Linked DNA regions of Ketobacter alkanivorans. The protein of the gene in region 3 binds, or shares a complex with, the protein of the main gene of each other region. Links are inferred from orthologs where the notes say so. Each region holds a gene or a part of one and is shown on either strand. Other genes may lie near its edges. The genes, in order: dinB, Kalk_RS20365 and dnaN.

What was found.
Region 1: the proteins of dnaN (region 3) and dinB are in contact, whole or in part, in a solved structure (PDB 1OK7), measured with the Escherichia coli proteins. The link is inferred for Ketobacter alkanivorans from one-to-one orthologs.
Region 2: the proteins of dnaN (region 3) and Kalk_RS20365 are in contact, whole or in part, in a cryo-EM structure (PDB 8GIZ), measured with the Escherichia coli proteins. The link is inferred for Ketobacter alkanivorans from one-to-one orthologs.

Annotation. Positions count from the first base shown.
Region 1 is NZ_CP022684.1:4,239,699-4,249,514, forward strand. Bases 6,978-9,816 are described here. They hold dinB (DNA polymerase IV), read right to left. Parts: upstream 9,007-9,816; coding sequence 7,948-9,006; downstream 6,978-7,947. Other genes in these bases: Kalk_RS18155 (esterase/lipase family protein), read left to right, coding at 6,978-7,951; lexA (transcriptional repressor LexA), read left to right, coding at 9,134-9,769. Outside these bases: Kalk_RS18125 (hypothetical protein), read left to right, coding at 1-911; Kalk_RS18130 (hypothetical protein), read left to right, coding at 904-1,356; Kalk_RS18135 (hypothetical protein), read left to right, coding at 1,328-2,788; Kalk_RS18140 (outer membrane lipoprotein-sorting protein), read left to right, coding at 2,801-3,574; Kalk_RS18145 (AraC family transcriptional regulator), read right to left, coding at 3,637-4,710; Kalk_RS18150 (WS/DGAT/MGAT family O-acyltransferase), read left to right, coding at 5,175-6,602; more of Kalk_RS18155, read left to right, coding at 6,776-6,977. UniProt on the Escherichia coli protein: Poorly processive, error-prone DNA polymerase involved in translesion repair and untargeted mutagenesis. Copies undamaged DNA at stalled replication forks, which arise in vivo from mismatched or misaligned primer ends.
Region 2 is NZ_CP022684.1:4,740,468-4,750,440, forward strand. The notes cover bases 379-3,374. They hold Kalk_RS20365 (DNA polymerase III subunit delta'), read left to right. Parts: upstream 379-1,370; coding sequence 1,371-2,378; downstream 2,379-3,374. Other genes in these bases: mltG (endolytic transglycosylase MltG), read left to right, coding at 379-720; tmk (dTMP kinase), read left to right, coding at 736-1,374; Kalk_RS20370 (PilZ domain-containing protein), read left to right, coding at 2,445-2,792; Kalk_RS20375 (TatD family hydrolase), read left to right, coding at 2,915-3,374. Outside these bases: more of mltG, read left to right, coding at 1-378; more of Kalk_RS20375, read left to right, coding at 3,375-3,709; DNA recombination protein RmuC, read left to right, coding at 3,711-5,210; Kalk_RS20385 (diguanylate cyclase), read left to right, coding at 5,314-9,973. UniProt on the Escherichia coli protein: Part of the beta sliding clamp loading complex, which hydrolyzes ATP to load the beta clamp onto primed DNA to form the DNA replication pre-initiation complex.
Region 3 is NZ_CP022684.1:2,737,606-2,747,474, forward strand. The notes cover bases 6,978-9,869. They hold dnaN (DNA polymerase III subunit beta), read right to left. Parts: upstream 9,030-9,869; coding sequence 7,926-9,029; downstream 6,978-7,925. Other genes in these bases: recF (DNA replication/repair protein RecF), read right to left, coding at 6,978-7,922; dnaA (chromosomal replication initiator protein DnaA), read right to left, coding at 9,059-9,869. In the rest of the region: Kalk_RS11780 (protein-tyrosine phosphatase family protein), read right to left, coding at 1-51; glyQ (glycine--tRNA ligase subunit alpha), read left to right, coding at 212-1,177; glyS (glycine--tRNA ligase subunit beta), read left to right, coding at 1,174-3,216; Kalk_RS11795 (lysophospholipid acyltransferase family protein), read left to right, coding at 3,280-4,002; gyrB (DNA topoisomerase (ATP-hydrolyzing) subunit B), read right to left, coding at 4,363-6,789; more of recF, read right to left, coding at 6,825-6,977. UniProt on the Escherichia coli protein: Confers DNA tethering and processivity to DNA polymerases and other proteins. Acts as a clamp, forming a ring around DNA (a reaction catalyzed by the clamp-loading complex) which diffuses in an ATP-independent manner freely and bidirectionally along dsDNA.

The DNA.
Region 1 (9,816 bases), 1.5 Mb from region 3 along the record:
TCACCAGTAACGTTATACCTCAGAATATGAGTGGTGCTGAGCTGACCTTCGTACTGGCAATGATGCAGCACTATGTGGATATCGGCGATGGTAATAACTTTGCGCATCTGTATCGCAACCCGCCGCAAGGTCGTAGCCCTCGCCCTATCGGAATGCACTATTCCCTGGGTGATGGCAGCATGACCAACGATGCTACTCGCGCTACAGCCGAGATCAGTGATTTGCCTTTGTTGAAAGAGGTAATTGAGGCAGAGCCAACCCTGCGTTTTGGCGATGAAGGCCTGGATGGTTTCGAAAATGGGTTTGGGTTGGTGCAAAGTGGCTTTGGCTTGGCAGCGGCGGATGAGACCCTTAATGCCTTGCGTGAATTCGATATTGGTAACACCTTGGGTTTGGATGATGTATCAGTGCTGAGTGGGCTGCTTGGTGTAGACGGCAATATCCCGGAAGGTGTTCCATTTGCCGATTACTTGGGGCCGCTGCTAGGTCAGAATGATGCCAACAGCATCGATAATATTGTAAGTGCCATCTATGAAGGCGAAGCTGATGATTTTCTGACCCACTTTAATCGTGGTGGTACGGCTGCCGTTCATCGTGCAATCGACTGGCGCTGTGAAGTGATGAATCTTGATACAGAGCGTTGCAACGCTGCAAAGCAGCTGGCAGTGGAAGATGCAGAAAATGGTGGTGGTCTGGGAGATATCATTCCAGGCGGAACCGGTGATCAGACGGATCAGATCGGTGATATGATCAATGAAGGTTTGAGTAATATCCAGGTTACAGAAGGCAGCGCCGGTGCTATTGAATGGGTTATGCTGATTATGCTGGGCTTGATCTTTGCGCATCGCCAATATCGGGCTGGGGTAGTGCCAGTTCGAGTGCGGCGCTCTGATCGAGGCGCTCGTGACTGATTCCCGTTTGGGAGTATTAGCCCAAGGCTATGAGAAATTGGTTGGCTCACCGCGGATCAGGGTAATGGCAGCGGCAATTGCCTCTGCTGTTACTTGGTTTTGTTGGGCTTATTGGGCTAACCGCGAAGATCCAAATCAGGCGTTGCTTTCAGGCTTGTTCCAAGGTGGCGTTAACTTTATTACCACCGCATTTGGCAGTGCGCTGCTGGAGGCGCTGTACAATCGAATTGGTGATCATTCCCAAGGGCGTGCGATGTGTGTGGTGATTGTCAGTTCAGGGTCGCTTGTGATGATGTTGTGCGCACACTGGCTGGCATCGACCCCCAATATCCTTCTTACCGTTCTTCCGGTATACACAGTTGTTATTCTCTATTGCAGCTCCTATATATTTGGCTTACACAAAATAAAAAATAAATATGAAACAGAAGAAGTGGCAGTGCAGTAAAGCGCTTTCTTGTTTTGGGTTGGTTTCACTACTGTATTCAACGCATTTACAGGCAGAAATAGGCGAATTTTCAGGTTGGCTCAACGGTCAGGGGCGGTATTACGCTGAGACAGGGGAGTCGGTTGAGGAACAGGCCTATCCTTCGGCGGCATTTCAGATTAACTATAATCAGACTCTTTCAGACAATGATCAGTTGATAGTCAGTCTTTTCGGGCGCGGCGATTCTGTGGACGACGAGCGGAACTACCTGGATGCCCGTGAGTTTCTGTGGCTGCACCAAAGTGATGATTACCAGTTCAGGTTAGGGGTGGGTCAAGTCAGCTGGGGCGTCAACGAGCTGTTTAAGATTACTGATCTTATTAATCAAAAAGATCGGGCAGAGTTGCCGTTTCAGCGTAAGCTTGGGCAACCTATGGCGTCGGTGTCCTTCTATTGGGGCGATGATCTGATCGAACTCTATACTTTGTATGATGTGCGAAAAGCATGGTTTCCTGGCGAAGATGGGCGTATGCGTTACCCCATTTTGGTTGATCCGGATGAGCAGGAGTACGATCGTGGGAAAACCGGGCGCTGGGACTTTGCTGCGCGCTGGAAAACCCGTCTGGGTGATATGGACGTGGGGCTTTCCCACTTCTACGGGGTCACCCGTGACCCTTATTTTATATTCAATTACGACTTTGCCGATCCTTATTTGATACCCGTTTACGAGAAAGTGAATCAGACCTCAGTAGATCTGGTGTACCCCTGGCAGGATGTGCTGCTCAAATTGGAGGCAACATATCAGACAGGGAACCTGGAGCAGTTTGAATCCGTGGCGGCCGGTTTGGAATATACATTTGGTGGTGTCTTTGATTCAGAGCTTGATCTAAGCTGGTACGTGGAGGCTATCTGGGATAGTCGTGATCATATTTATGCAAGCTTGTTCGATCATGATGTCGGTGTGGCTGCCCGTTTGGCATTCAATGATGCCAGAGATAGCAATCTGATTTTGGGTGTAGTGGCTGATTACGAGTACAGCGAGGCCTTTGGCTATTTGTTCTTCACCAGCAACTTTGGTGAGAGCTGGACGCTGAACGTGACGGGCCAGTATTTTATGGCGAATGAGCCAAGGCTCGATCCTAATGATTTCCCTGAATTTCAGGGCTTGGTTGATAACGTTGAGGCGGGTAATTACCCCATACCCGAAGAAATCATCAATGATGTATTGGCAGCCTTTGATGGCACATCGATCAGCCAGAAACAATATGAAATAATGGTAGAGCGGTTGGGCGAGATTTCTGCTGGTAATGGAGATTATTTTGACCAGGTGACAGATTACGATGCCGCCGCCCAAACGATATTTGATCTGTTAAGGATTTCAGATAATTCTCAGAAAATGAACCTGATTGAGCGGGATGGCTACATACAGGTCGATGTTTTTTACCACTTTTAGGGAGTGAGAATTATGATGCGACGCTTTTTGTGCCTAGCGGCACTGGTAGCCAGTAGTCAGTTAATAGCTGAACCCTTGACCGGGCTTCAGATCGTTGAAAAAGCCAAGCAGAATGGAAAAGGTTTTAAGGATCTTACTCATACTGTAAAAATGGTGTTGGTGGATGAAGGTGGTGATCGCACTGAGCGTGAGATGCTCATGAAAGCCATGACTGAGAGTAATGGTGACAGTTATAGCCTTTCCATTTTTACAGCGCCACAGCGTGAAAAGGGCATCTCTCTGCTGACCGTGGCCGAGAAATCGTCCAGTGATAAGCAGTATTTGTACCTGCCTTCTACTCGCCGTGTGAAGCGGATTACCAGCTCTAATAAAGGCTCATCGTTTCGAGGTAGTGAGTTTACATTCGAAGATCTATCCGATCAGAAAACAGAGGATTATCGTTTCGAGCTGGTGAAGGAGGAGCCTTGTGCAGCGCAGACCTGCTTTGTTGTTGATCGTTTCCCTAAATCTGATGATTCCAGTTACAGTAAAACTCAGCTCTGGATTGATTCAGAATATTTTAGGCCTATTAAGGCTGAATTCTATGATCGTGACAACAAACAGCTAAAAACCATGCAAACGGAAGGCTATGAGTTGTTTGAAGGGCAGTACTGGAATCCAAAACAGATAACCATGACGAATCATCAAACCGGTAAGAGTACGCAGATGATATCGCTGGAGTTGAAGATGAATACTGGGCTGCGCAGCTCTGAATTTACTGAGTTGGCGATGCGCAACTGGCGTTAAAATAGTAATTCCAGAACGCTGTATGTTCCTCTTATTTATGTGTTCCTTTGTGTAGGAGCGTCTTACTCGGAAGCTTCCAAGTGTAGATGCTCCATATCAAAGTCAATGTCCGTACTGTTGTTGCTTTGCGGGCCGTAGTTTTTCTTGAATTCTCTCGGCGATTCCCCTGTCCATTTCTTGAACGCTTTGCTGAATGCAGATGAATCGCAGAAGCCGAGCATCAATGCAATCTCTGTAATGCACTTATCACTTTTGGTGAGATAGTTGATTGCAAACTCTCTTCTCAGCAGATCCAGTTCGTTCTGAAAATTGGTGCCCAGGCTGTTCAGTTGGCGGCGCAGCGTACGGCCGCTCATACCGAGTTTGCGGGCAGCTGTTTCCAGTGAAGGGAATGCACCGGCACTTTGAATTAAAACCAATCGTAATTTTTTGGGTAGGTAATTCAGGTTGATTGGTGGCACTGTCTTTAAAAAGTCTTGTTCAGCCATGCGAGCAATACCTTTGTTGGCCAGCAGTAGCTCCCGTCGTGCCAGCTTCTTTGATACAGAAAAATCACAATGTTCCGCCTCGAAGCGGATTTTGCAATTGAAGTATCGCTTGTAGATCTTCTCGTATTCGGGTGCGGCGTACGGAAAGGCAATACAGTCTGGTTCGTACTCCTTACCTAAAAGGAACTGCAAAATGTTTTTGAAATTCACCATTATCGATTCAAAGAAAAAATGGGAATAGGGCGCAAGTGGAATACATTCTATGATCCGAATACCAACGGTGGATTCTGTTTCGTAGTATTCCATGGTGAACGGAGGAAATGCTTTTTCACACAGGCGACACGCTGCTTGCAAACACTCTGAATAAGTTGGCTGTGCCATAGCTGACACGCCCGCCATGCCGTGGCAGGTGAGCCTCATTTGCTGGCCGACTGCTAATCCGCCGTAGGGCATGTTCAACTCTTTGAGTGAAACTTCAACGAGTTTTAAAACTTCGTTGAGAGAGTATGGGCGGGAGTTGTCACAAAGGTTATCAAGGTCAACCCCTGACTTCCTGCTCAGTTCGGTGCGTTTGATGCCAAGCTGCTCTGGCAGTTCCAGATAAGCTGCAATGTATTCAGGCAAAACTATAGGTGTGTCTCTATCCATAATCTTGTTCTTTTTATTTGGACTTCAACATTAAGTATATGAGAGTTCGAGAGTTAAATGTTACTGCTTAAATGTATGTACTTAGTCATTCTATGTCTCACTTCCGTTACAAACCAACGTGCATTGTTAGCTTTAGTGGCCAATTGAGCCATTTTTATGGCCACCCTTATTGAACGGTTGCGTAGCTAGTATATTTGAAGTGGACGTGTTTTTAACGTTCTGATTTGATTGGTGATTAATATTTATATAGTTGTAAGCTATAAGGTGTTCAATGAGGAAGGCTGGCGCTGTGTTGGTGGCCGATTTTTACAACAGTTGCGCTGTTGGTGAGGGTGGTTACGTTCGTGTATTGATCTGTGCCGCTGTTTGGTTGTTCAGATGGTTGTACATTGCATGTCTCATAACGATTAAAACTGATTAGTAATTATGCAATGTTTCTTGGGAATCCTAATGAGGTTATGTAAATGAAAAAGTTATCGCTGCTGGACGATTTGTTCCTATGGCTTGAGCGAAGACATCAGCCTATGCATGTGGCGGGCTTGTTGATTTTTGAATATCCCAAAGATGCGCCTGCTAACTACGTTAGCCTGGTGGCCGAGCAGATGCGGGCCTGCAATGAGCCAACCTATCCTTTTGATCAAAGATTGATTGAGCGCTGGAGCGGCAACTGCTGGGAGCATGATCCAGCCTTCGATATTGATCACCATTTTCGTCATGTGGCTCTACCTAAACCCGGCGGTATCAAAGAGTTACTCCAATTTATCTCTATTGAGCACAGTAACTTGCTGGATCGCAGCCGCCCTTTGTGGGAATCCTATTTAATTGAGGCGATGCATGGTCGCCACTTTGCCATGTACACCAAGGTTCATCACTCCGTTTTGGATGGTGTTTCCGCTATGCGCACTACCATGCGTATGTTGGGGAATGATCCCGCTGAGCGGGACATGCTTCCGATTTGGCAAATGCCTCCGTCTCCAAGAATGCTGGGGGAGAAGCCAGCAGAGGGGCTGATGTCTACATTGCGGATGGCTGGTTCGGTGGTGGGTGGACAGTTATCCACCATCAAGCCGGTAGCGAGCGCGCTTTATGACACCATTCAGGCGGCCCGGAAGAATCCTGAGTACGCGAATGTGTTTAAAGCGCCAGCCTGCCGTTTAAACCAACCGATTACCGGTTCGCGCCGTTTTGCGGCTCAGTCATTTGAGCGCTCCCGGCTTAAGTCTATAGCTGAGAAAACCGGCTCGACCACCAACGACATAATCCTGGCAATGTGCGGTTCGGCGTTACGGCATTATTTGCAATCTTACGATGCGCTTCCGGATTTGCCGTTGGTGGCAATGGTTCCGGTGTCCTTGCGTAAGGACGACAGCATCGGTGGCAATCAGGTAGGGGTTATTCTGGCCAATCTCGCAACTCACTTGAAGGGTAGCCTGAATCGTTTAGGGGTAATCAAGCAATCGGTTGATGAGGCAAAGGATAAGTTTCAGCGTATGAGCAAGGAGGAGGCAGTCAACTACACGGCTCTGACGCTCGCCCCCAGTGGGCTGACGCTGTTGACCGGTTTGATGTCTAAATGGTTGGCCTTTAACGTGGTGATTTCGAATGTGCCTGGCCCATCTGGGCCACAATACTGGAATGGAGCCAAGCTAGAGCGTTTTTATCCTGTATCGGCCATTGTGAACAATATGGCTCTGAACATCACCATTATAAGCTATGAAGACAGGCTTGAGTTCGGCATAGTTGGCTGCGGTCGGACCTTGCCCAGCATGCAGCGATTATTACAGTATCTGGATGATGCCTTGATTGAGTTGGAAGCGGATCTGGGCCTATCCCCGCCTGCGAAACCGGTTAAAAAACGGGCTAGAAGAATCCACAAGGAGAGGGCTGAATAATTAATAAGTGACTGAATGTGCACTGAATTAGGTTTGCTGTAGATGTGATATGAAAGCCTTTTGTCTCGATCATATGGGCATATAAATTCAGTTGGTCAGTTGTATTTATTACTTGCGCTCCTGTAACCCCTCAATTACAGTGTACATATGTACACGGATATTGAGGGATTTACATGAATAATGAACTGGCTCCCAAACCATCTACTGAGCGGCAGTCTAAGTCAGGCTTATCGCCGACACACTGGCTGTTTGGCATATTTTCTCTGTTCCTGCGTTCCAGTGGTGAGCTGACCCGGGTGGTTGGCGAAATGCATCATACATGGCGCGATTCTCCGCTGCCTTGGGATCGCTCCCATGAGGCGGATATCAGCAAGGCGCCGAAGCCGTATCTGTGGATTAAGCTGCTGTTTGAACACAGTGCCAACAAGCTGCACAGCGCGCTGGATCATATTCCTACTGATCGTGTGTCCCAGCCTTTGCATCGCGTTCGCAGTGCCGTAAACGGTGTGATGGGGGATAAGTTGCAGGAGTGGAATCATCCTCTGGCACTGCATACTGAGCTGGTGGATGAGCATGGTCATGATGTGAGCCTGCCTGCGATTAAGGCACAAAGTCCGGCGGGTGTGGTGATTTTTATTCATGGTTTGTGTTTGAGTGAAAGCGACTGGCATGGCCATCATAATCGACAATTTATTTCAGAGCTGCGTGAGCAAGGTTATGGCATTGCATGGTTGCGCTATAACACCGGGTTGCCGATCTGGGAGAATGGGCGCTTGTTGGCTGAGTTTTTGGAAGGCCAGTGGTGCGAGGGTGATCAGGATAAGAGCCTGCGTCTAATCGGGCACAGTATGGGTGGGCTGCTGGTGCGCAGTGCCTGCCATTTTGCTGGTGAGTCCGGGCATCACTGGTTGCAGTCTTTAACCCATGCGGCGTATCTGGCGACACCTCATGACGGCGCGCCGATGGAAAAAATCGGCAATATGGCCAACTCGATATTGGGTGTAACACCGTATTCTCGCCCATTGATGGCGCTGGGCAATATCCGCAGCCTGGGCATTCGCAGCCTTCGACATGCCAATGTCACTGAGCCCCATGATGGAACCCATCAACAGCTGCCTTTGCCCTTTTATGAAAACTGCGAGCATCTATTGCTTGGGGCACGTAAGTTCTATGAGCCTACCAATCGCTGGCTGGGTGATGGTCTGGTACCAGAAGAAAGTGCCATGGGTGGGCCTCATTTCCCCGCTGAGCATGCACAGATACGGCGAATGATGCTGGATGATGTGGGTCACATTACATTACTGCAAGATGAACGTTTGTACGATCAATTGCGCAGTTGGTTGAATTAGAACTCAAAAGCAATTTGGTTCTGGGGTGCGGACTCGTGATCCCGGAATCGAACGCCGACGCCGAGCAGGCGTACAGCAAGCTGTTTGCGTTTAAAGGCTTGATCAAATAGTTCGCGGTATGTGTCCAGGGATGGACTGCCTGCGCAGCATTCCATGGTGGTGCTGGTGAAGTCGGAAAACTTCAGTTTAACAAAGGCCTTTTTAATGGGCTGATTGCGGTTGGCTTTCTTCAGGCGCAGTTCCAGTTTTTCTTTCAGTTCCGGCAGTTTCTTCTGGCAGGAATCGATGTCTGGCAGATCACTAGGGTAAGTGTGCTCAACGCTGACGGACTTGCGGGTAGAGCGCGCCTCTACCGGACGTTCATCGATGCCATGGGCCAGCCGGTGCAGATAATCCCCAAAGTTACCTACTTTTTCCACAAAGCTGAAACGGTCATAACGGCGAATATCCGCGCAGGTGCGGATTCCCATATTGTGTAATCGCTGCGCCGTTACTTTGCCTACACCATGGAGCTTTTCGATGGGTAAGTTCTGTATAAACTGATCGGTGTCTTTGGGTGGAATGACCCATAAGCCGTCTGGTTTATTCCAGTCGCTGGCAATCTTGGCCAGAAATTTGTTGGGCGCTATTCCTGCTGACACGGTGATGCCTACCTGAGCGCGGATCTGCTTGCGCATGGCCTCTGCCATGCGGGTGGCGCTGCCCTGATAATGTGGCTGCGCGCTGACATCCAGATAGGCCTCATCTAAAGAAAGCGGTTCAATGATGTCGGTGAAGCGGTGGAATATCCGATGGATCTGCTGGGAGACCTCTTTGTAGTAATGGATTCGCGGCGGGATGATGATGAGATCCGGGCATAGCCGTTTTGCGTAAGCAGAGGCCATGGCCGAACGTACGCCGTATTTCCTTGCCTCATAGTTGCAGGTAGCAATAACACCCCTGCGCCCAGGATCACCACCTACGGCGACGGGGCGCTGGCGCAGCTTGGGGTCATCCCGCATTTCAACAGCAGCGTAAAAGCAATCGCAGTCGATATGTATGATTTTTCGATTCATGGCCTGGGTATTTTTTCAAAAAATTCTTTGCCAAATGAGCAGGCTTGATATACTGTAAAAGTATACAGTAAAACTGATAAAGCGAAACCCATTTATTTCCGCGCCCAGAGGCCTTGGAGAGATCAATATGAAATCAGTCGGTTCGTCGATCGAGCAACAGCACCAACAACGTACTGTTCAGTTGTCTGATGTATCTCTGTCTCATGCGCAGTTTATGCATTGGATTGCGGAGTTTAATCAGGCGACGGGTAGCTGGCCTGATCTCGATCAGGTTCAAGCAGCGCCACTATTTGAGCAGGCGTTGTTGGATGATCTTCAGTGCTGGAGCCTGGTTGCTTGGGATGCAGAAGAGCACCTGGTAGCAGTAGAGCAGTGGATTAGCCTGCCGGTAGTGGGCTCTGTTGCGGCAGGAGTGCCTATTGAGGCCATTGAGAACCATCAGGGGCAGCTTTCGTTGCCGCTGAACCTGTTTCGCGAGCGGCCGACGTATCTGCTGCGTGTTCGTGGTGACAGCATGAAGGATGCTGGCATTTTAGATGGTGATCTGATTGCTGTTCGTAAAACAGAGAATGTTGGCGAAGGTAAGATTATTGTGGCTCGAGTGGATAATGAGGTAACGGTAAAACGGCTTAAGCTGGATGGCGGTCAGGTGGCGTTAATGCCTGAGAATGCGAATTATGAGCCTATTATGGTCGCACCGGAGGAGTTGGTGGTAGAAGGCTTGTTTGTAGGCGTTATCCGGGAGCGTAACCGTTTGCACTAAGGTGATGTGCAAACAGAACATTTTTCTCGCGCAGTAAAATCGACACC
Region 2 (9,973 bases), 2.0 Mb from region 3 along the record:
GGCGCTGTAGTTAAATATTCAGTCACCTTGATCAATGGCCATACATTCCGTGAATTCATCACGGCCCTGCAAGCTGATCCAGTTTTAATCAAGCGCCTGCCGGATATGGATAGTGCGCAGATTCTGCAAGCACTGGATGAACAGCGAGATCACCTGGAAGGGCTGTTTTATCCCGATACCTACTATTTTCAGCGGGGAGACTCCGATCTGGATATTCTGGTTAGGGCCCATGATCGCATGCAGACCTTGTTGCAGCAGGCGTGGGATAATCGAGCCGAGGGTCTGCCGTATCAGTCTCCTTATGAGGCGTTAATCATGGCTTCGATTGTGGAGAAAGAAACCGCAGTGGGGGAGGAGCGCTCTCTTATCGCCGGGGTGTTTGTGAATCGCCTCAATAAGAAGATGCGCCTGCAAACTGACCCCACCGTGATCTATGGTTTGGGCGACCAATACAAGGGCAACATTACCAAAGCCCACCTGAAGGCTTATACCCCCTACAACACCTACCGTATTAACGGGTTACCACCCACGCCCATTGCCAACCCGGCCTTACCCGCAATTGAGGCAGCACTGCACCCAGAGACAACAAACGCGTTATACTTTGTCGCCAAAGGTGACGGCAGTCACCACTTTTCTGCCACTTTGCAGGAGCATGAGAAAGCGGTGCGCCAGTATCAATGGAAGCGTCGTGCCGATTATCGCTCCAGCCCACAGCAATAAGTGAATACAGGCTTCATGACCCCACGCGGCAAATTTATTACGGTTGAAGGTACCGAAGGGGTGGGTAAGACCACCAACCTTGAGTACATCAAAAGTTGGCTTCAACGCAACAAAATTGACTTTATTGCTACCCGAGAGCCGGGAGGCACGCCGCTGGCTGAGCAGCTTCGGGACTTGCTGTTGCAGCCCCGCAATGATGAAACGGTGGCAGAAAACGCAGAATTGTTGATGGTGTTTGCCGCCCGCGCGCAGCACCTTAACCAGGTTATCAAACCGGCTCTGGAAAGCGGAACCTGGGTGTTGTGTGATCGTTTCACCGATGCCACCTACGCCTATCAGGGCGGTGGTCGATGCATGGATCAGGCGACCATCGCCATCCTAGAGAACCTGGTACAAGGGGATTTGCGCCCCGATGCCGTGATCCTGCTGGATGTGTCGGTTCAGATCGGCTTGGCCCGAGCCCGCGGGCGGGGCGAGTTAGATCGGTTTGAGCAAGAAGATGTCGCCTTCTTCGAACGGGTTCGAGCCGCGTATCGCAGCCGGGCGGACGGTAATTCAAGTTACCATGTGGTGGACGCCGGACAGGAATTGGATCGAGTGCAGCAGCAGTTGGCCATAGTGTTGGAGCAATTGGGCAAGCGGTGGCTGCCATGAGTCTGGCCGAGGTGAATCACGTCCAGGTGGCGATGCCCTGGCAGCAGGTTCAATGGGAAGGGTTGCTGGCTCGCCTGCAGGAGGGGCGGATGCCCCATGCGCTTATGCTGCGGGGCGAGGAGGGTACCGGCAAGAACCAATTTGCGCTGGCGCTGGCTCAGCTTCTGCTGTGTAATCGGCCCGTGGCCAACACGGCCTGTGGTAAGTGTAAGGGCTGCCAGCTGAACTTGGCGGGGTCCCATCCGGATCTGGCCATTCTTGAACCGGAAGAAGCAGGCAAAGCCATCAAGGTGGATCAGGTTCGTGCTGTGGTGGACTTTGTTGGTAAAAAAGCCCAGTTGGACGGCTTTCGGGTGGTTCTGGTTAGCCCCACCGAGGCTATGAACGTCAACTCCTCGAATGCGTTGCTGAAATCCCTGGAAGAGCCCGGCGAAAAAACCGTGCTGATACTGGTTTCCCACCAAATTACCGGTGTGCTGCCTACGATCCGTAGCCGCTGCCAGGTGATGGATTTCCCCATCCCGAACCGGCAGCAGGCATTGAGCTGGCTAAATACACTGGTGAGGGATGCTGCCAAGTCCGAAAAGCTGCTGAATGTCGCCGGTGGTGCCCCGGTACGAGCCCTGGCGCTGAACGAAAGCGAATGGCTTGGGGAGCGAGCTACGGTATTGCAGCAGTGGTTGGCGGTATTGAGCGGCAAACGTGACCCGGTGCGGACAGCCGATGGTTGGGCACAGTACCCTCTGAAAGACCTGATGGCGTGGCTGTTGGCTTGGCAGATCGATTTGGTCAAGCTGGTATCCGTTGGTGGGCGAGACATCATGAATCAGGATCTACGCCAGGATCTGCAGGCGGCCAGCACGATGGTTAACCTGGAACGGCTGTTCGCCTGTCATGATCATCTGCTGCACGTTAAGCGTCTGCTGAACAGCCAAGCTAACCCTAACCCTCAGTTATTATTAGAAGAAATTTTGTTGAAATGGTCACAGGTACGGTTGCGTTAGCTGGCATTGAATTTTGCAGATGCTAAACTGACAATCAAACATAAGTGAATTTGGTTCAAGACGACTATGGCAATAGGCGGTTCCCGAAGCGGTATCCTGTCCCTCACCATCAAGGATAAAGCGGTGCTTTATGCCGCATATATGCCTTTCATCAAGAATGGCGGCCTGTTCATTCCCACCAATAAGCAATACAAATTGGGGGAAGAGGTGTTTCTGCTGTTAAATTTGATGGAAGAAACCGAGAAGATCCCTGTGGCGGGCAAAATTGTCTGGGTTACCCCCAAAGGCGCTCAGGGTAACCGAGCAGCGGGCATCGGCGTTCAATTCAATGATCAGGATGACACCGCTCGCTCCAAGATCGAGACCTACCTGGCGGGTGCCCTGCAGTCAGATCGCCCCACTCACACTATGTAGAATCAGGCTTCAGAGCCGGTGCGCACCGGCCTGATGCATTGCCTCGAATCACCCTCGCTATCCGTGTAAAATCACACCATTATCCATCCGATTGATTATCACAACCCCAGGACCCCAAATTCATGCTGGTTGATTCCCACTGCCATCTCGACAAACTGGATCTCAGCGCCCATGGTGGCGACTTGCACAAAGCATTGCAGGCGGCTTTTGAGCGTCAGGTGAACCACATTTTGTGTATTGGTATCGATCTGGAGCATATTGACGACGTCGTAGGGCTGGCAGAACAGCATGAGGCCGTATTTGCCTCAGTCGGTGTGCATCCGCTGTATCGCGAGAGTCGAGAGCCAAAGCTTAGTGACCTGATCGAGATAGCCCGACACCCCAAAGTGGTGGCCATTGGCGAAACGGGGTTGGACTACTTTTACGGTGAAGGGGATCTGCAGTGGCAAAAGGATCGATTTATCACCCATATAGAGGCTGCCAGACAAACACAGTTGCCCCTTATTATCCATACGCGCGGTGCCAAAGCAGACACGCTGGCCTACCTGCGTGATCATGGGAAAGGGGAGGTGCAGGGCGCACTACACTGTTTCACCGAAGATCTGGACATGGCAAAACAAGCGGTTGATATGGGGTTTATGATCTCAATATCGGGCATTGTCACCTTTGCCAATGCCACCGAACTGCGGGATGTGGTGAAAGCTCTGCCTCTGGATCGCCTGCTGGTGGAAACCGATGCCCCTTGGCTGGCACCCGTGCCTCATCGTGGCAAAAAGAATGAGCCTCAGTACGTAGTGGAAGTGGCTGAAAAAGTCGCCGCACTAAAAGGTGTGTCGTTGCAAGATGTGGCCAAAGTGACGACCGATAACTTTTTTACCCTGTTTGCCAAGGCCTGTGGCACCGGAGAAGCCAACTGACATGGATATTCAAATATTAACGGTGCTGGGTGGTGGCCTGGCGTTGGGGTTGATTCTTGGTGGCTTGATTGGGCATTTTCGAGCCCAGGCGCAACTGCAAAAACTTCGCTCTGAGGCCGAACGGGAGCAGGCTCTGCATCAGCAAGTGCAAGAACAAAGGGCGCATGTACAGTCCCAACTCGAGCAGCAAAGCGCAGAGCAGCAACAGCAACTGGACGCCATGCGGGCGCAGACCAGTCAGCTCGAGCGGGCGCTGGCTCAAGCCCAGGAGCAAGGGCGTCAGCAGGCAGCACTGGAAGAAAAACTGGCAGAGAAAGAGCGATTATTGTCCGAGCTGCAGGGAGAACTTAAGCGTGAGCATGGGCAGGTAACCGATCTTAGGGCCCGCCTGGAGGCATCGCAAAAAGAAACCCATGAGAAGATTCAGCTCTTGCAGGAAGCCAAAGAGCAAATGAAACTGGAGTTTCAAAGCATTGCCCATAAATTGTTTGAGGATAAGAGCGAGAAATTCACCCAGCAGAACAAAAGCAATATGGGAGAGATCCTAACTCCCTTGAAAGAACAGCTATCCGACTTCAAAAAGCGCGTGGAAGACGTGTATGACAAAGAAAGCCGCGATCGCTTATCCCTCTTTAACGAGATCGTGGCACTAAAAGACCTCAACAGTAAAATGACGGTTGAGGCCCTTAACCTTACCCGTGCCCTTAAAGGTGACAGCAAAACCCAAGGTAACTGGGGTGAAATGGTGCTGGAACGGGTGCTGGAGGCATCCGGCTTACAGAAGGGGCGTGAGTACGAAACCCAGGGTCAATACAGCAATGAAGATGGCCAGAGACTACGCCCGGATGTGATTGTGCATTTGCCTGATGCCAAACACATCATTATTGATTCGAAGGTGTCACTTACCGCATGGGAGCGATACAGCGCCAACGAGGATGAGTTGAATGAGCAGCACTTACTGGCCCATATAGACTCCATCAAGTCCCACATCCGGGATCTCAGTGCCAAAAACTACCCGGATCTCTATGGCATCAACGCACCGGACTACGTACTGATGTTCATCCCTATCGAGCCTGCTTTCCTTAAAGCGCTGGAATCGGACCCAGCGTTGTTTGGGCAGGCGTTTGATCGCAACATCATGTTGGTTTGCCCCTCCACCTTGTTGGTGAGCTTGAAGACCATTCACAATATCTGGCGTTACGAATATCAAAACCGCAACGCGTTGGAGATAGCCCGTCAGGCTGGAGGGCTGCATGATCAGTTCGTGTTGTTTGCAGAATCTCTGCAGGATGTAGGTGATAAGATTGATAAGGCGCGTCAGTCTTATGACACCGCCCATCGGCGTTTGGCTTCTGGGAAAGGCAATTTGGTTCGCCGGATAGAGCAATTGGAAGTGCTGGGAGCCAAAGCCCGCAAGAAAATACCTGACTCCTTGAAGGAAAGTGCCGAAGGTGAGATCGAGGCTGATCTGGAGGCACTGGTGCAACCAGAGGGTAATTAATTCTGCAGATACACCCTTAAAATATCTGAGCTATAGTTATTAAATCAGCGGGTTATCGGGTTCTGCCGCCCTCGCTCAACTATACGTTCTTGGATATATACCTATGACCCCTGAATCCCCAAATCAGGATCTTTTGCCCGGATACAAGATACATGAAATGATCTTTGATAAGGGTACCACCAGAGTGTATCGGGCTGAACGCCTGTCTGACGGCAGGAGTGTCATGCTAAAGGCATTGCGCGACGACGGCGATATACTGGATTCCACGGCCTCCCTTAAGCATGAATATGATATTGCCAGACAATTTAATGCCGATGGCGTGATTCAGGTTATTGGTCTAGAGCAGTTCCAGAACCGACCAATGATCGTGCTGGAGGACTTTGGCGGGGTATCTCTCAGTCGTTTGATCGAGAGCAACAGAACCATTTCGCTGCCGGAGTTGCTTTCAATAGCCATTCAGTTGTCGCAGGGCCTCAGTGACATTCATAGCGCTAACATCATTCATAAAGACATCACACCCTCGAACGTGGTTTACAACCCGGACACGGGGAAGGCAAAAGTCATTGATTTTGGTATCTCAACTTATTTAACGCGCGAGCAGGCGGCGATTGCCAATCCTAAAGTGGTGGAGGCCAGCCTACCCTATATTTCGCCGGAGCAAACCGGGCGCATGAATCGCTCGGTGGATTATCGCAGTGACTTCTATTCCTTCGGCGTTACCCTATTCGAACTGCTTACGGGTCGACTGCCTTTTGTGGTCAGTGAGCCTATCGAATGGTTTCACTGCCATATTGCCAAACAACCACCGACACCATTCCAGATCGATCCCACCATACCTCAGCCAGTTTCCGACATTGTAATGAAGCTGATGGAGAAAATGGCTGAGAACCGCTATCAAAGCGCACAAGGGTTAAAGGCCGATCTACAGCGCTGTTTGGATCAACTGAATCAATCAGGCACCATCGAACCGTTTGCGTTGGGCACGGATGACATTAGTCAGCACTTTCAGATACCTCAAACCCTTTATGGCAGGGAGCAGGAAGTAAAGCAGTTGCTGGCAAGCTTCGAGCGGGTTAGCCAGGGCAGCAACGAGTTGATGCTGGTGTCAGGATATTCAGGCATCGGAAAAACCTGCCTGATACGAGAAATATATAAGCCCATTACCGAGCGACGTGGTTTTTTTATCGCGGGGAAATACGATCAACTGCATCGGAATGTGCCTTATAGCGCGTTGGTTGCAGCGTTGCGTGATCTGGTGCGCCAGCTACTTACAGAGAACGAAGAGCGGCTCGCCACTTGGCGGGAGAAAATTCTTGCAGCGGTAGGTGTTAACGGTCAGATCATGGTGGATTTGCTGCGGGAGCTGGAGTTGGTGATCGGGCCTCAGCCGGACGTTGCTGTTTTACCACCGCTGGAATCAGAGCAGCGTTTCCATCTGGTTTTTATGGCATTCATAAAGGTATTTGCCAGTGCAGCGCACCCGCTGGCTATTTTTCTGGATGATTTGCAATGGGCGGACAATGCCAGTCTCAATCTGCTGGAGTCATTAATTCATCCGGAATCAAAATTGCCATATTTGTTGGTGATTGGGGCGTTTCGCGATAACGAAGTGCAGCAGGGGCACCCGCTGAGACTCAGTATTAAGTCCATTGCAGAACATGGGTGCCCGGTTGAAGAAATTAGGCTTAGCCCTCTGAGCCTAGAGCATCTCGCGGCTCTTCTTAGTGATACGCTTGGCCTGAAGCGTGACGATGTCATGGCTTTAGCGCAACTGATTCAACAGAAAACAGCAGGTAATCCATTTTTTACAGAGGAATTTCTAAAAACCCTGCATCAAAAAGGGCTGATTGCTTTTGATACGAGGTTGCGGTGTTGGACGGGCGACGTTGATCTAATCCGCCAACAACAAATCACAGACAATGTGGTTGATCTGATGGCAGAAAAATTATGCCAGCTGGAGCCACAAACTCTGGAACTGATTAAGCTCGCCGCCTGTATAGGAAACCGTTTTCCTTTGAGTCTGTTGATGCTTGTTTCTGATCAGTATCCGGCGCAGATCGAGGCCGGGATAAAATCGGCAATGAAAGCGGGAGTGATTGCTCCGATCGGCGATACCTATCAGATTATGGAGCTGAAAGATCGCAAGCTGAATGAGGTAACGGTTGAATTTGCGTTTGCGCACGATCGCATACAGCAGTCGGCCTATGCGCTACTGGATAAAGCGCGACGCAAGCAGGTCCATTTGCAAATCGGGCACTTGTTGTTACGCAGATTAAACGATGAAAAACGCCATGAGCGGCTTTTTGATATTACTAACAGTCTGAACTTCGCAATCAAGCTGATCAATGATCCTGCAGAACGGGCGCAGCTGTGTCAACTGAACCTTTTGGCAGGCAAGCGCGCGAAAGCATCGACTGCTTATGATGCAGCTAAGAGCTATTTTAACTTTGCGCTCGGCTTGCTGCCTGAAGATTCATGGCAGCAAGCATACGAACTCACGCTTGAACTGCATAATGAAGCGGCAGAGGCCGCTTATTCATTAGCTGATTACAGCGCGTTGCAAAAACTGTTAGAGGCGGGCTACGCCGGTGCAAAAACATTGATTGATAAAATAGATTTATACCTGGTGCAGATATCAGCACTCATTGCACAAGGACGTCTGCAGGAATCTCTGGATCTAGCAAAGCCGGTCATAGCTAAATTGGATTACCACTATCCGGATAAGCCCAATAAACTTCAAGTTATGATCGAGTTGTTTAAGAGCATTATTTATCTGCGTAAAGTTGATATCAAAAAGCTTGAAACGTTGCCCGCGATGACTGATCCCCGTCATATCGCTGCGCATCTGATCGGTTCTCGTATTGGGGCTCCGGCCATGTTTCTGCAGCCGGAACTGTTGTCGATGATGGCCTTCCGCTCCCTGCGTATTCAGTATAAGCACGGCCACTGCGTACACGCACTCAATGCCTGGACGCTCTACGGTATGGTGTTGGCGAGTCGTTTGTACAAGTCTGGGAAAGGCGATGCATTTGGTAAGCTTGCTCTCATGTTAACCAAGCGCTTTAAGTCTCGTGCTATGGCCGCTCGGGTTGAACATCTTTACAACGCGGTGGTTCGTCATTGGCATGAGCCATTGCGCAACTGTATTGATCCTTTGCAGCAGGCCTATAGGCTGGCTATAGAGAACGGGGATTTCGAATACGCGGTATTGGCCTTGGTTGTGCGCATGATAGATCAGTTGGATTCGGGGCTTGATTTGGACACATTGCAGTCCGAGTTGAGGGAGTATCACGGCGCAATAAAACAGTTGCACCAGGGAGATACGCTTGACTACGTGGATATCTATTTGCAGTTCTGCGAGAACATGAGTGGTAAAGCGAAAGATCCAACAGTGCTTATTGGTAAACATTATGATGTAGAGGCAAAGCGCAAGGTACATGAGAAGAAAGGTGATAAAAGCCTGATCGTAATTGATCATGATATGACGTTATTGACTCGTTACCTTTTCGGCGACGTCAAGGGTGCGTTAATTGAAGCCGATACGATGTCGGTCGATGATGCCAGTGTTGCGGGATTCTTTATGTCAGCGCGGATGACGTTGCTCGATACGCTGATTCGGTTTGCCAATGTCCACGGTGCCACTCGCAAAGAACGCAAGAATCTGATGCGAAAGGCAGCCGGGAATCAAGCAAAAATGAAAGCTTGGTCTAAAAACAACCCAGATAATTTTCGTAACAAATACTGTTTGATTGAGGCTGAGCGTTTGCGAGTTATGGAGAAAGGGCTGGAGGCGCATCCTTGGTATGATGAAGCGATTCGGCTTGCTGCAGAGCAGGGGTTTATCCATGAACAGGCACTTGCAAACGAGCTGTGCGGTGCGATGCATTGTGCAGCAGGACGAATGACCATCGGTATGCCTTATCTTGCTCAAGCTCTTGAGCTATATCAGCGCTGGGGCGCATTGGCTAAAGTTGAAAACTTGCAACAGCGTTACCCTCAGCTGATCAGAGCAGTGCGGCATAAGGATTCAACCATACTGGGGGGCACCACACGTACCGAACAGTTGGTTAGTATCGACATCACCGCATTGATGAAAGCGTTGAAAGCCATCGCTGAAGAGAAGGCTCATGGCCGAATGGTGGAATTGATACTGGCGTCGGCACTGGAGTTCGCGGCAGCGCAACAGGGCTTGTTAATATTGCGAAACGCCGAGGGCAAGTTCTTTATAGAAGGGGAGGCCAGTGTTGATGGCAGCAAATCCAATGTCCTACGTTCACTGCCTTTAACCGATGAGCGTTTGCCACGATCGTTGATCAACTATGTCATTCGCACTAAGGCCAGTATCGTAGTGCATGATGCTCAACAGGCGGTTGATGATATACCTGGTTTGACTGTGGATCCCTATATCCAGAAAAATGGGATTCGTTCACTGCTTTGCTTGTCTATTGTGACCGGCAGCGCTGATGAGAGCGAGCTGATTGGTTTGCTTTATCTGGAGAATAACCTGGCTGTAGGTAGTTTTATTCAAGAACGTTTTGACACCCTTGAAATCATCGGTATGGCAGCTGCTGGACGCCTGGAGCTGTCACGTAAGGCATCGTTTGATGGGCTGACCGGCTTGTTTAATCACGAATATTTTCAAAACATGTTACGGCAGGAGTTTGCCAGTTCGCGGCGCTACCAGCTTGGCCTTGGTCTTATTCTTATCGATATAGATCATTTTAAGCAGTTTAATGATACTTGGGGGCATCAGCTCGGCGATC
Region 3 (9,869 bases):
GAATACCTTAATTTTATGGGTTGTTACCTTTAAATACGCAGCAAGCGCCATAAAAGTTGCAGTAGTTTTTGGTATTTCTGGATTTACAGGCCGTACTCACGCAAAGGCTGCGGCTGTTCCATCGCAGACAATGCAAGTATCGAAGCTTTAACGCTAATCAGGCTATAATAGGCGCCTTTTGAATTCGAGCACTTCACGATCAAGGTTTTCCATGAGCGAACAGAACGCATCCGGCCCCAAACAGGCCCTGACTTTTCAGGAATTGATCCTCACCCTGCAGAACTTCTGGGCTTCCCAGGGCTGCGTGGTGATTCAGCCCTATGATATGGAGATGGGGGCCGGCACCTTTCATACCGCCACCTTCCTGCGGGCCATCGGGCCGGAAACCTGGAACGCCGCCTATGTACAGCCCAGCCGCCGTCCCACCGATGGTCGCTATGGTGAGAACCCGAATCGATTACAGCACTATTATCAGTTCCAGGTGGTGCTGAAACCATCTCCTTCCAACATCCAGGATCTGTATCTGGAATCCCTGCGACTGCTGGGGATCGACACCAACGCCCATGACGTGCGCTTTGTGGAAGATAACTGGGAATCCCCCACCTTGGGTGCCTGGGGCTTGGGTTGGGAGGTTTGGCTCAACGGGATGGAGGTCACTCAGTTCACCTATTTTCAACAGGTGGGTGGGGTAGAGTGTTATCCCGTCACCGGTGAGATCACCTACGGTCTTGAGCGGCTGTGCATGTACCTGCAAGGGGTAGACTCTGTTTACGATCTGGTCTGGACCGACGGCCCCTTCGGTAAAGTAACCTACGGCGACGTGTTTCATCAAAATGAGGTGGAGATGTCCACCTACAACTTTGAACACGCCAACGTAGCCAAGCTGTTTGAATTGTTCGATTACTATGAAGCGGAATCCCTGAACCTGATGGAAAAAGAACTGCCGCTGCCCGCTTATGAAATGGTGGTTAAAGCGTCTCATACCTTCAACCTGCTGGATGCCCGCCGCGCCATCTCGGTCACCGAGCGCCAACGGTATATTTTGCGAGTACGCACCCTGGCACGCAATATCGCCAAGAGCTATCTGAAGGCACGTGCCAAACTCGGCTTCCCCATGGCCCCCGCCACACTGCGGGATGAAGTGTTGGCCAAACTGGCCCAGGAGGACGCAGCATGAGCACTCAGGATTTTCTGGTAGAGTTGGGCACTGAAGAGCTGCCACCCAAAGCACTGAAAAAACTTTCACAGAGTTTCTGTGACGGCATTGTAAAAGGTCTGGCCAGCGCGGGTTTGCCCCACGGCGATGTACATGCCTACGCCGCGCCACGGCGATTGGCCGTGCTGGTCAAGGCACTGTCTACACAACAGCCGGATTGCATACAGAATATTGATGGCCCGCCGGTAAAAGCGGCGTTTGACGCAGACGGTCAACCCACCAAAGCGGCCTTGGGCTTTGCCAGAAAGAATGGTGTCGAGGTTGATCAGCTGGATCGCTCCGGTGCCAAGCTTCGCTACGTTCAGGAAGTAAAAGGTAACCCGGCGAAAGATTTGTTACCCGACATCGTTGCACAATCATTGAATGATTTGCCTATTCCAAAGCGTATGCGTTGGGGTGCATCCCGGGTTGAGTTTGTTCGGCCCACACAGTGGCTGGTGATGCTGTTAGGCAACGACGTTGTAGAGTGCGAAATACTCGCGCAGAAGGCTGGTCACGAATCACGGGGCCATCGCTTTCATCATCCAGAAAAAGTACGCATCAGTGCGCCTGCCAATTATCTCGAAGATATGCGGGCCGCCTGGGTTATTGCCGATTTTGAAGAGCGCCGAACGTTAATTCAAAAACGCGTACACGAATTGGCAGCCAAGGAAAATGGCATTGCCATTGTTCCCGACGAGCTGCTGGATGAAGTAACCGCGTTGGTGGAATGGCCTGTACCGTTGGTGTGTTCCTTTGAGGAGCGTTTTTTGGCGGTGCCGCAGGAAGCATTGATTTTAACCATGCAGGATAATCAAAAGTATTTCTGTTTACTGGATGCCAATCAAAAACTGTTGCCACGCTTTATTACTGTAGCCAACTTGGAAAGTACCCAGCCTGAATTCATTGTTGAAGGTAATGAAAAGGTGGTTCGCCCCCGCTTGAATGATGCTGAATTCTTTTTCAAGCAGGACAAAAAGAACACATTGGAATCTCACAATCAACGTTTACAAAATGTGGTGTTTCAAGCCGAGTTGGGCAGTGTCTATGATAAGGCCGCCCGTGTTGCCAAGCTTGCCGGCTACATTGCCAGAACGCTGGGCTCGGATGCTCAATTGGCAGAAAGGGCGGGCTTGCTTTCAAAATGTGATTTATCCACTGAGATGGTGGGTGAGTTCCCCGAACTGCAGGGCATCATGGGAACTTATTATGCGCGTCACGATGGCGAGCACGATGAAGTGGCATTGGCATTGAACGAGCAGTACCAACCTCGCTTTGCAGGTGATGCACTGCCTTCAACTGTTACCGGTCAAGCCGTCGCCGTTGCCGAGAAAGTTGATACACTGATTGGTATATTGGGTATTGGCAAACACCCTACCGGTGATAAAGATCCCTTTGCGTTACGTCGTGCTGCATTAGGCGCATTGCGCATTATCGTTGGCAAAGAATTAGCGCTGGATTTGGTTGAGCTGGCATCTGAAGCTATCGCAGCCTATGGCGGTAAACTTACCAACGCCGATGTGCAAACGGACTTCCTCAATTTTATGAACGGGCGTTATCAAACCTGGTTTGTGGAAGAGGGTATCAGCATTGATATCATTAAAGCTGTGCTGGCCGTTAACCGAACACAACCATTGGATTTTTATAAACGCGCTAAGGCCGTTCAGGCATTCAAACAGCTTCCCCAGGCAGAAGCGCTTGCCGCTGCCAATAAACGTGTGGGTAACATTCTGTCCAAGCGAGATCAGAGCGAACCGCTTCCTGAACTCAACCAGCAGCTGTTGCAGGATCAGGAAGAGCAAACACTGGCCAGCGCTGTTGCATTGCACATGAGCGACCAACGCATGGATTACCCTGATCGCCTGCAGTCGCTGGCTGCCTTACGGGAGCCGGTGGATGCGTTTTTCGAAAAGGTTATGGTCAACGTTGAAGACATCGCTGTTCGTAATAACCGACTGGCCTTGTTGAAACAGTTGCATGACCTGTTTCTGGATATCGCGGATATTGCCGAGTTGCAGTAACTTCGGAGTGGTGTGTTGTAATTTCCTTAATGTTGCATTGCTATGGGTTGATCCAGAAAATTGATGTATATCCTTCGTGGTTTGGTATTTAACCTCTTTTATAGTCTGAGCGTGGTGCTACTCAGTATCCCCGTTATTATGATTGGGCCTTTTCTCGGCCTTCGCGGTAGAGCCCGGCTGTTCGTACTTTGGACACAAAGCATTCTGTGGTTGTTAAAGGTTATCTGCGGAATTCGTGTCAAAGTCATCGGCAGAGAGAATGTACCTGATCGACCCGTGGTAGTGGTCGCCAACCATCAAAGCACCTGGGAGACATTCGCTTTTTACAACCTGCTTTTTCCCATCTGCACCGTTTTGAAAAAAGAGCTTACCTATATTCCTGTATTTGGGTGGCTGCTTTTGTGGTCCCGCCCCATTGTGATCGACCGCAGTAAAAAGGCCACGGCGCTCAAAGAGATTTTGCGACAAGGGCAAAACAGACTTAAATCGGGGTTTTCAGTATTAATCTTTCCCGAGGGCACACGTGTCGCCCCTGGTGAAACCAAGCCTCATATGCCTGGTGGAGCCATGCTTGCTGTCAAAAGCGGGGTGGAAATACTGCCTGTTGTGCACAATGCCGGTCAACATTGGCCAGCCCATCAGGTAGCCAAGATCCCCGGTGAGGTCATTGTTCGTATTGGGCCCCCCATTTCCCCGGAAGGCCATACAGCCAAGAGTCTCAATGCAACGGCTGAAGCATGGATTAATGAACAGAAGGAAATGCTTAATTTTGGGGCGAATGGGTAACATTCTTGTTACCTCTGTTTCAGTAGGTAACACAGTTATCCACAGATTTTGATTGTGAGGATGGGAAGATCTTCGTCTCAGTGGATAACTACTTATTCCATCATATTACTTTACAGTCTTTTAACGGTTTAACATAAGCTATTGATTAGTATCAATAAAATCGAACTGAACATTTTGTATTCATATTAATTATTGTAGTTAGCGCTTACTTACAGTTTACTGCTTACCCTTTTCAGCTTCACGCCCACTGATTTATTCCACAAAGTTATCCACAAGCTCGTTTCTTTATTGCACATTTATTCAGCATAAAAAAAGGCCGCTGTAAGCGGCCTTTTTTAGCGTTGTTGCTGCTTATGTGAACTACACGTCCAGGTTGGACACGTTCAGCGCATTGGTCTCGATAAAGTCGCGCCTTGGCTCTACGTGATCGCCCATCAGGGTGGTAAATATCTGATCCGCCGCTATGGCATCATGAATCGTAACCTGAAGCATTCTGCGAGTTTCAGGATCCATTGTGGTTTCCCACAGCTGGCTTGGATTCATTTCACCTAGCCCTTTGTAGCGTTGTATGGTGTGACCTTTTTTCGACTCAGTCATCAGCCATTCCAGTGCCTGATCAAAGCTATCCACAGGGTAATTGCGCTCGCCTCTCTTAATGAACGCACCTTCTTCTATCAAGGTCGCCATTTTCTCACCCAACGTAGCGATTGAGTTGTAGTCATCGGAAACCACAAATTCACGGGACAATATATGCTCTGTCGGAACGCCGTGATACACCTGTAGAATTCTGGGTAGGAATATATGACGCTCGGTATCTTCATAGAGCGTTACTTCATAGCGTTCGGTAGCCGGTGTTGTCGCAACTAAATGTGCATGAAGCTCAGCACACCAGCTTTCGACCTTACTGGCGTCCGTCAGATCCTGTTCTTGCAACCTGGGAACATATACCAGTTGTTGCAGCACGAACGCAGGGTAGACCCTGGACAGGCGATCGATGCGTTTGTGAGTGCTGCGATATTCCTGCACCAAGCTTTCCAATGCTGATCCACTGATGCCTGGCGCCTCGGCATTTACATGCAGTGATGATCCATCCAGCGCGGCTTGCGTAAGATAGCTTTCCAACGCCAGATCGTCCTTAAGGTATTGTTCTTGTTTACCTTTTTTGATTTTGTACAAGGGCGGTTGGGCGATATAGATATAGCCACGCTCAATCAGCTCTGGCATCTGCCTGAAAAAGAATGTCAGTAGCAGTGTTCGGATGTGCGAGCCATCCACGTCCGCATCCGTCATTATAATGATGGAGTGATATCTGGATTTGTCTGGGTTGTATTCATCTTTGCCGATGCCACAACCCATTGCAGTGATCAGGGTTCCTACTTCAGCCGATGACAACATTTTATCAAATCGTGCCTTTTCAACGTTGAGGATCTTACCCTTCAGCGGCAGTATTGCCTGAGTCTTACGGTTGCGACCTTGCTTTGCCGATCCCCCCGCAGAATCACCCTCCACCAGGTAGAGTTCGGACAATGCTGGATCCTTCTCCTGGCAATCGGCCAGTTTTCCTGGCAAGCCTGCGATATCCAGAACCCCTTTACGGCGGGTCATCTCACGAGCGCGGCGGGCGGCGTCTCGGGCTCTTGCTGCATCAATGATCTTATTACAGATATTCTTCGCATCGTTTGGATTTTCCAACAGGTATTCCTGCAGTTTTTCCATCATATGCTGCTCAACAACGCCCTTAACCTCAGATGACACCAGCTTGTCTTTGGTCTGTGATGAGAACTTCGGGTCTGGCACTTTCACCGACACAATGGCTGTCAGGCCTTCACGGGCATCATCGCCACTGGTACTTACTTTGTGCTTCTTCTGTAGGCCTTCTTTTTCGATATAGGTGTTCAAGCAACGGGTCAACGCCGCTCTAAACCCCGCCAAGTGGGCGCCACCGTCACGCTGGGGGATGTTATTGGTGTAGCAGTAGATGTTCTCTTGATAGGAGTCATTCCACTGCAGCGCCACTTCAACGGATATGCCTTCGTCTTCTCTGTGGCCATCAAAATAGAATACCTGGTTAAGCGGTGTCTTATTCTGATTCAGGTACGACACGAAGGCACTCAGTCCGCCTTCGTATTGGAATACGTTTTCCTCACCACTGCGTTCATCTTTTAATACGATGCGTACACCAGAGTTCAGGAATGACAGTTCACGCAGGCGTTTGGCTAATATATCGTGGGAAAACTTAATGTTGGTAAAGGTCTCTTCCGATGGCCAGAAGTGCAGTTCTGTACCGGTTTTGTCGGAATCCCCCACAGCCGCTAACGGCGCGTCTGGCACGCCATGGGTATAGTTTTGTTCCCATACCTTGCCTTCACGGCGAATGGTGATTTTTAACTTGGTGGATAGCGCGTTTACAACTGAAACCCCCACACCATGCAGGCCGCCTGATACTTTATAGGAGTTATCATCGAACTTACCACCGGCGTGCAGCACCGTCATGATGACTTCTGCGGCGGATCTGCCTTCCTCGGGGTGGATATCCACCGGGATACCACGGCCATTGTCGGATACTGATATTGATTCATCTGGATGGATGACAACTCTCACTTCAGAGCAATGGCCAGCGAGCGCCTCGTCTATTGAGTTATCCACCACCTCAAACACCATGTGGTGCAGACCTGTGCCATCATCCGTATCACCTATGTACATGCCTGGGCGCTTACGTACTGCGTCTAGCCCTTTGAGTACCTTGATATTGGAGGAATCGTAGGTTTTATTTGAATCATCAGACATAAGTGTCGTTTGCTCCGGGTTCTGTATCGGGGTGTTTAGCGTAGAGTTCCATGTTCCACGTGAAACATTGTATGGTCCATCAACCCAGCTAGGAGGGTATCGTCGATAGACTGCTCATTAATGGCAGTGATAAATGTTTGGCACGGAAACTCAGTTAAAAATTGGGTCACGTTCTCTATATTCTTTTTATCCATTTCGGCAGGTAAATCATCCAGCAACAATACCGGGGATACACCTGTGCGATCCAGCATGAGGGATATCTGAGCCAGCCGGACACCATATAATACCAGTTTTTTCTGTCCTCTGGAGCATATATCTTTAGCTAATGTACCTCCCCACAGTATATCCAGCTCCGCCCTGTGAGGGCCGTATACGCAGCTCCTACGCTCTATCTCACTTTCGACCTTGGAATTGAGGCAATCAGCAAATTTGGGATATTCGTGCCGGTTCCAGCCAGCGCGGTATCTGAATTGAATATCCACATCGCTGCCAAAGTAATGCTTGAATATGCGCTGGGTATAAACAATCAACGCATCAACGTACTGCATACGCTCAGTATCAAGCCTCTCACCGTAGCGCTCCAGCACAGCATTCCAATAATTGACCTGGTGGGCTGTCACACTGGCCGTAGACTTAAGCAGGGCATTCTTCTGTCTAAGTGCTGCCCGATACTGGCTCCACGCATCAAGATAGCTATGTTCCACGTGGAACAATCCCCAATCTAGCATGCTTCGCCGTAGAGAGGGCCCGCCCTCTATCAATTCTACAGACGATGTATCTATGGCAATTGAGGGTAACATCTTTGCTAGCACCGACACTTTGCTAAGGCGTTCGCCATCCAAACGGGCATTGGTATTACCCATTGAATCCTTAGAAATGCCCAGCCGCGACTCCTTAAGAGACTCAGCGCAGACTTTGCCAAACACCACGAGCTGGTCGCTACCCTGGGCAATCAATTTCTTGGAATCGGCAGAACGAAAGGAACGGCCATTGGAGAGCAGCGAAATGGATTCCAGCAGACTGGTCTTACCGCTGCCATTAGGCCCAACAATAAAGTTGGTTCGGGAATGAGGATTAAGAGAGACACTCTGGAGGTTACGCACATTGGTAACCTCCAGGGAGGTAAGACGCATAGACTAGAGTCGCATGGGCATAACAACATAGGATGCAGAGTCATCACCTGCATCCGTAATCAACGCACTGCTATTGGAATCTGCCAACAGGATCTTAACCGTTTCGCTGCGAATAACGTTCATCACGTCCAGCAGATAGTTGACGTTAAAACCAATTTCTAACTCACCGCCGTTGTAATCGACGTTAATGGTTTCTTCGGCTTCTTCCTGCTCTGGGTTATTAGCAACCGTGGTAAGGCTGCCGGACTCAAGCCGCAAGCGCACGCCACGGTACTTTTCGTTAGATAAAATCGATACCCGTGAGAAACACTGCTTCATCTCATTCTTGTCACTGAGTACGGTTTTGTCGCTGTTCTTCGGTAAGACGCGTTCGTAATCAGGGAACTTGCCATCAATAAGCTTGGAGGTGAAGCGCAGATCAGGGCTTTCCACCCGAATATGATTAGCGCTTAGGGACACCGACACATCCGAGTCCATATCCGCGAACAACTTGGACAGCTCTAACACCCCTTTGCGAGGCACGATAGCCTGAACCGGGGATTCCACCTCAACCTGGATCTCGGCATTGCAAACCGCCAGACGATGACCGTCAGTGGACACCGCGCGCAGCAAATTAGTGGACACCTCAAACAACATACCATTGAGATAAAACCGAACATCCTGCTGCGCCATGGCAAAACCGGTACGATCGATTACCGACTTCAGATAACCCTGATTAATAGAGAAACTGACGTTGCCTGTGGCTTCATCAAGATTGGGAAATTCATTGGAGGGTAGGGTAGCCAGGCTGAAACGGCTACGACCTGCCTTCACCGACAGCTTTTGCTCATCGGTGACAAATTGAATAGTACTGTCATCAGGCAATGATTTACAGATATCCAACAGCTTCTTGGCCGGTACAGTAATCTCGGCGTGATCATGCTGAGATTCCAATTGCACATGGGCAACCAGCTCCACTTCCAGATCAGTGCCGGTCAGCGACAAAGTGTCGCCATCCACCACCATCAACACATTGGAAAGCACCGGCAAAGTCTGGCGACGTTCTACCACACCGGCCACCTGTTGCAAGGGTCGTAATAGTTTTTCCCGCTCAATGGTAAAGTTCATAGGCAGTCCTAAAGTTAGTTAGTGCTAACTCACGAAGTCAGTGATCTTAGTAAATTTGAATAATCTTCCCGTACATCAGAGCTGGTTTCCCGCAGCTCTTTAATCTTACGGCAAGCATGCAAAACCGTAGTGTGATCACGCCCGCCGAAGGCATCCCCTATTTCCGGCAAGCTGTGATTGGTCAGTTCCTTGGCCAGGGCCATGGCGATCTGTCTGGGCCTGGCCACAGAGCGGCTACGACGTTTGGACAGTATATCCGCCAACTTGATTTTGAAATACTCTGCGACGATTTTCTGGATATTGTCGATACTGACCTGTTTATCCTGAAGCGCCAGCAAATCTTTCAGCGATTCCTTAACAAATTCAAGGGAGATCGGTTTACCGGTAAAATGAGCGTTGGCGATCACACGCTTCAGCGCCCCTTCCAATTCCCTCACATTCGAACGCACACGCTGCGCAACAAAGAACGCCGCCTCATCTGGCAAAATGATTTTCGCCTCTTCGGCTTTCTTCATTAATATAGCAACGCGGGTTTCCAGCTCTGGGGGCTCCACCGCCACCGTAAGGCCCCAACCAAACCGGCTCTTCAACCGTTCTTCTACCCCGCTGATCTCTTTGGGATAGCGATCACTGGTCAGTATCATCTGCTGACCACCTTCAAGCAACGCATTAAAGGTATGGAAGAACTCTTCCTGAGAGCGCTCTTTGCCTGCAAAAAACTGAATATCATCAATCAACAAAGCATCCACAGAGCGATAGAAGCGCTTGAATTCATTGATCGCATTAATCTGTAGTGCCTTAACCATATCCGCCACAAAGCGCTCAGAATGCAAATAAACC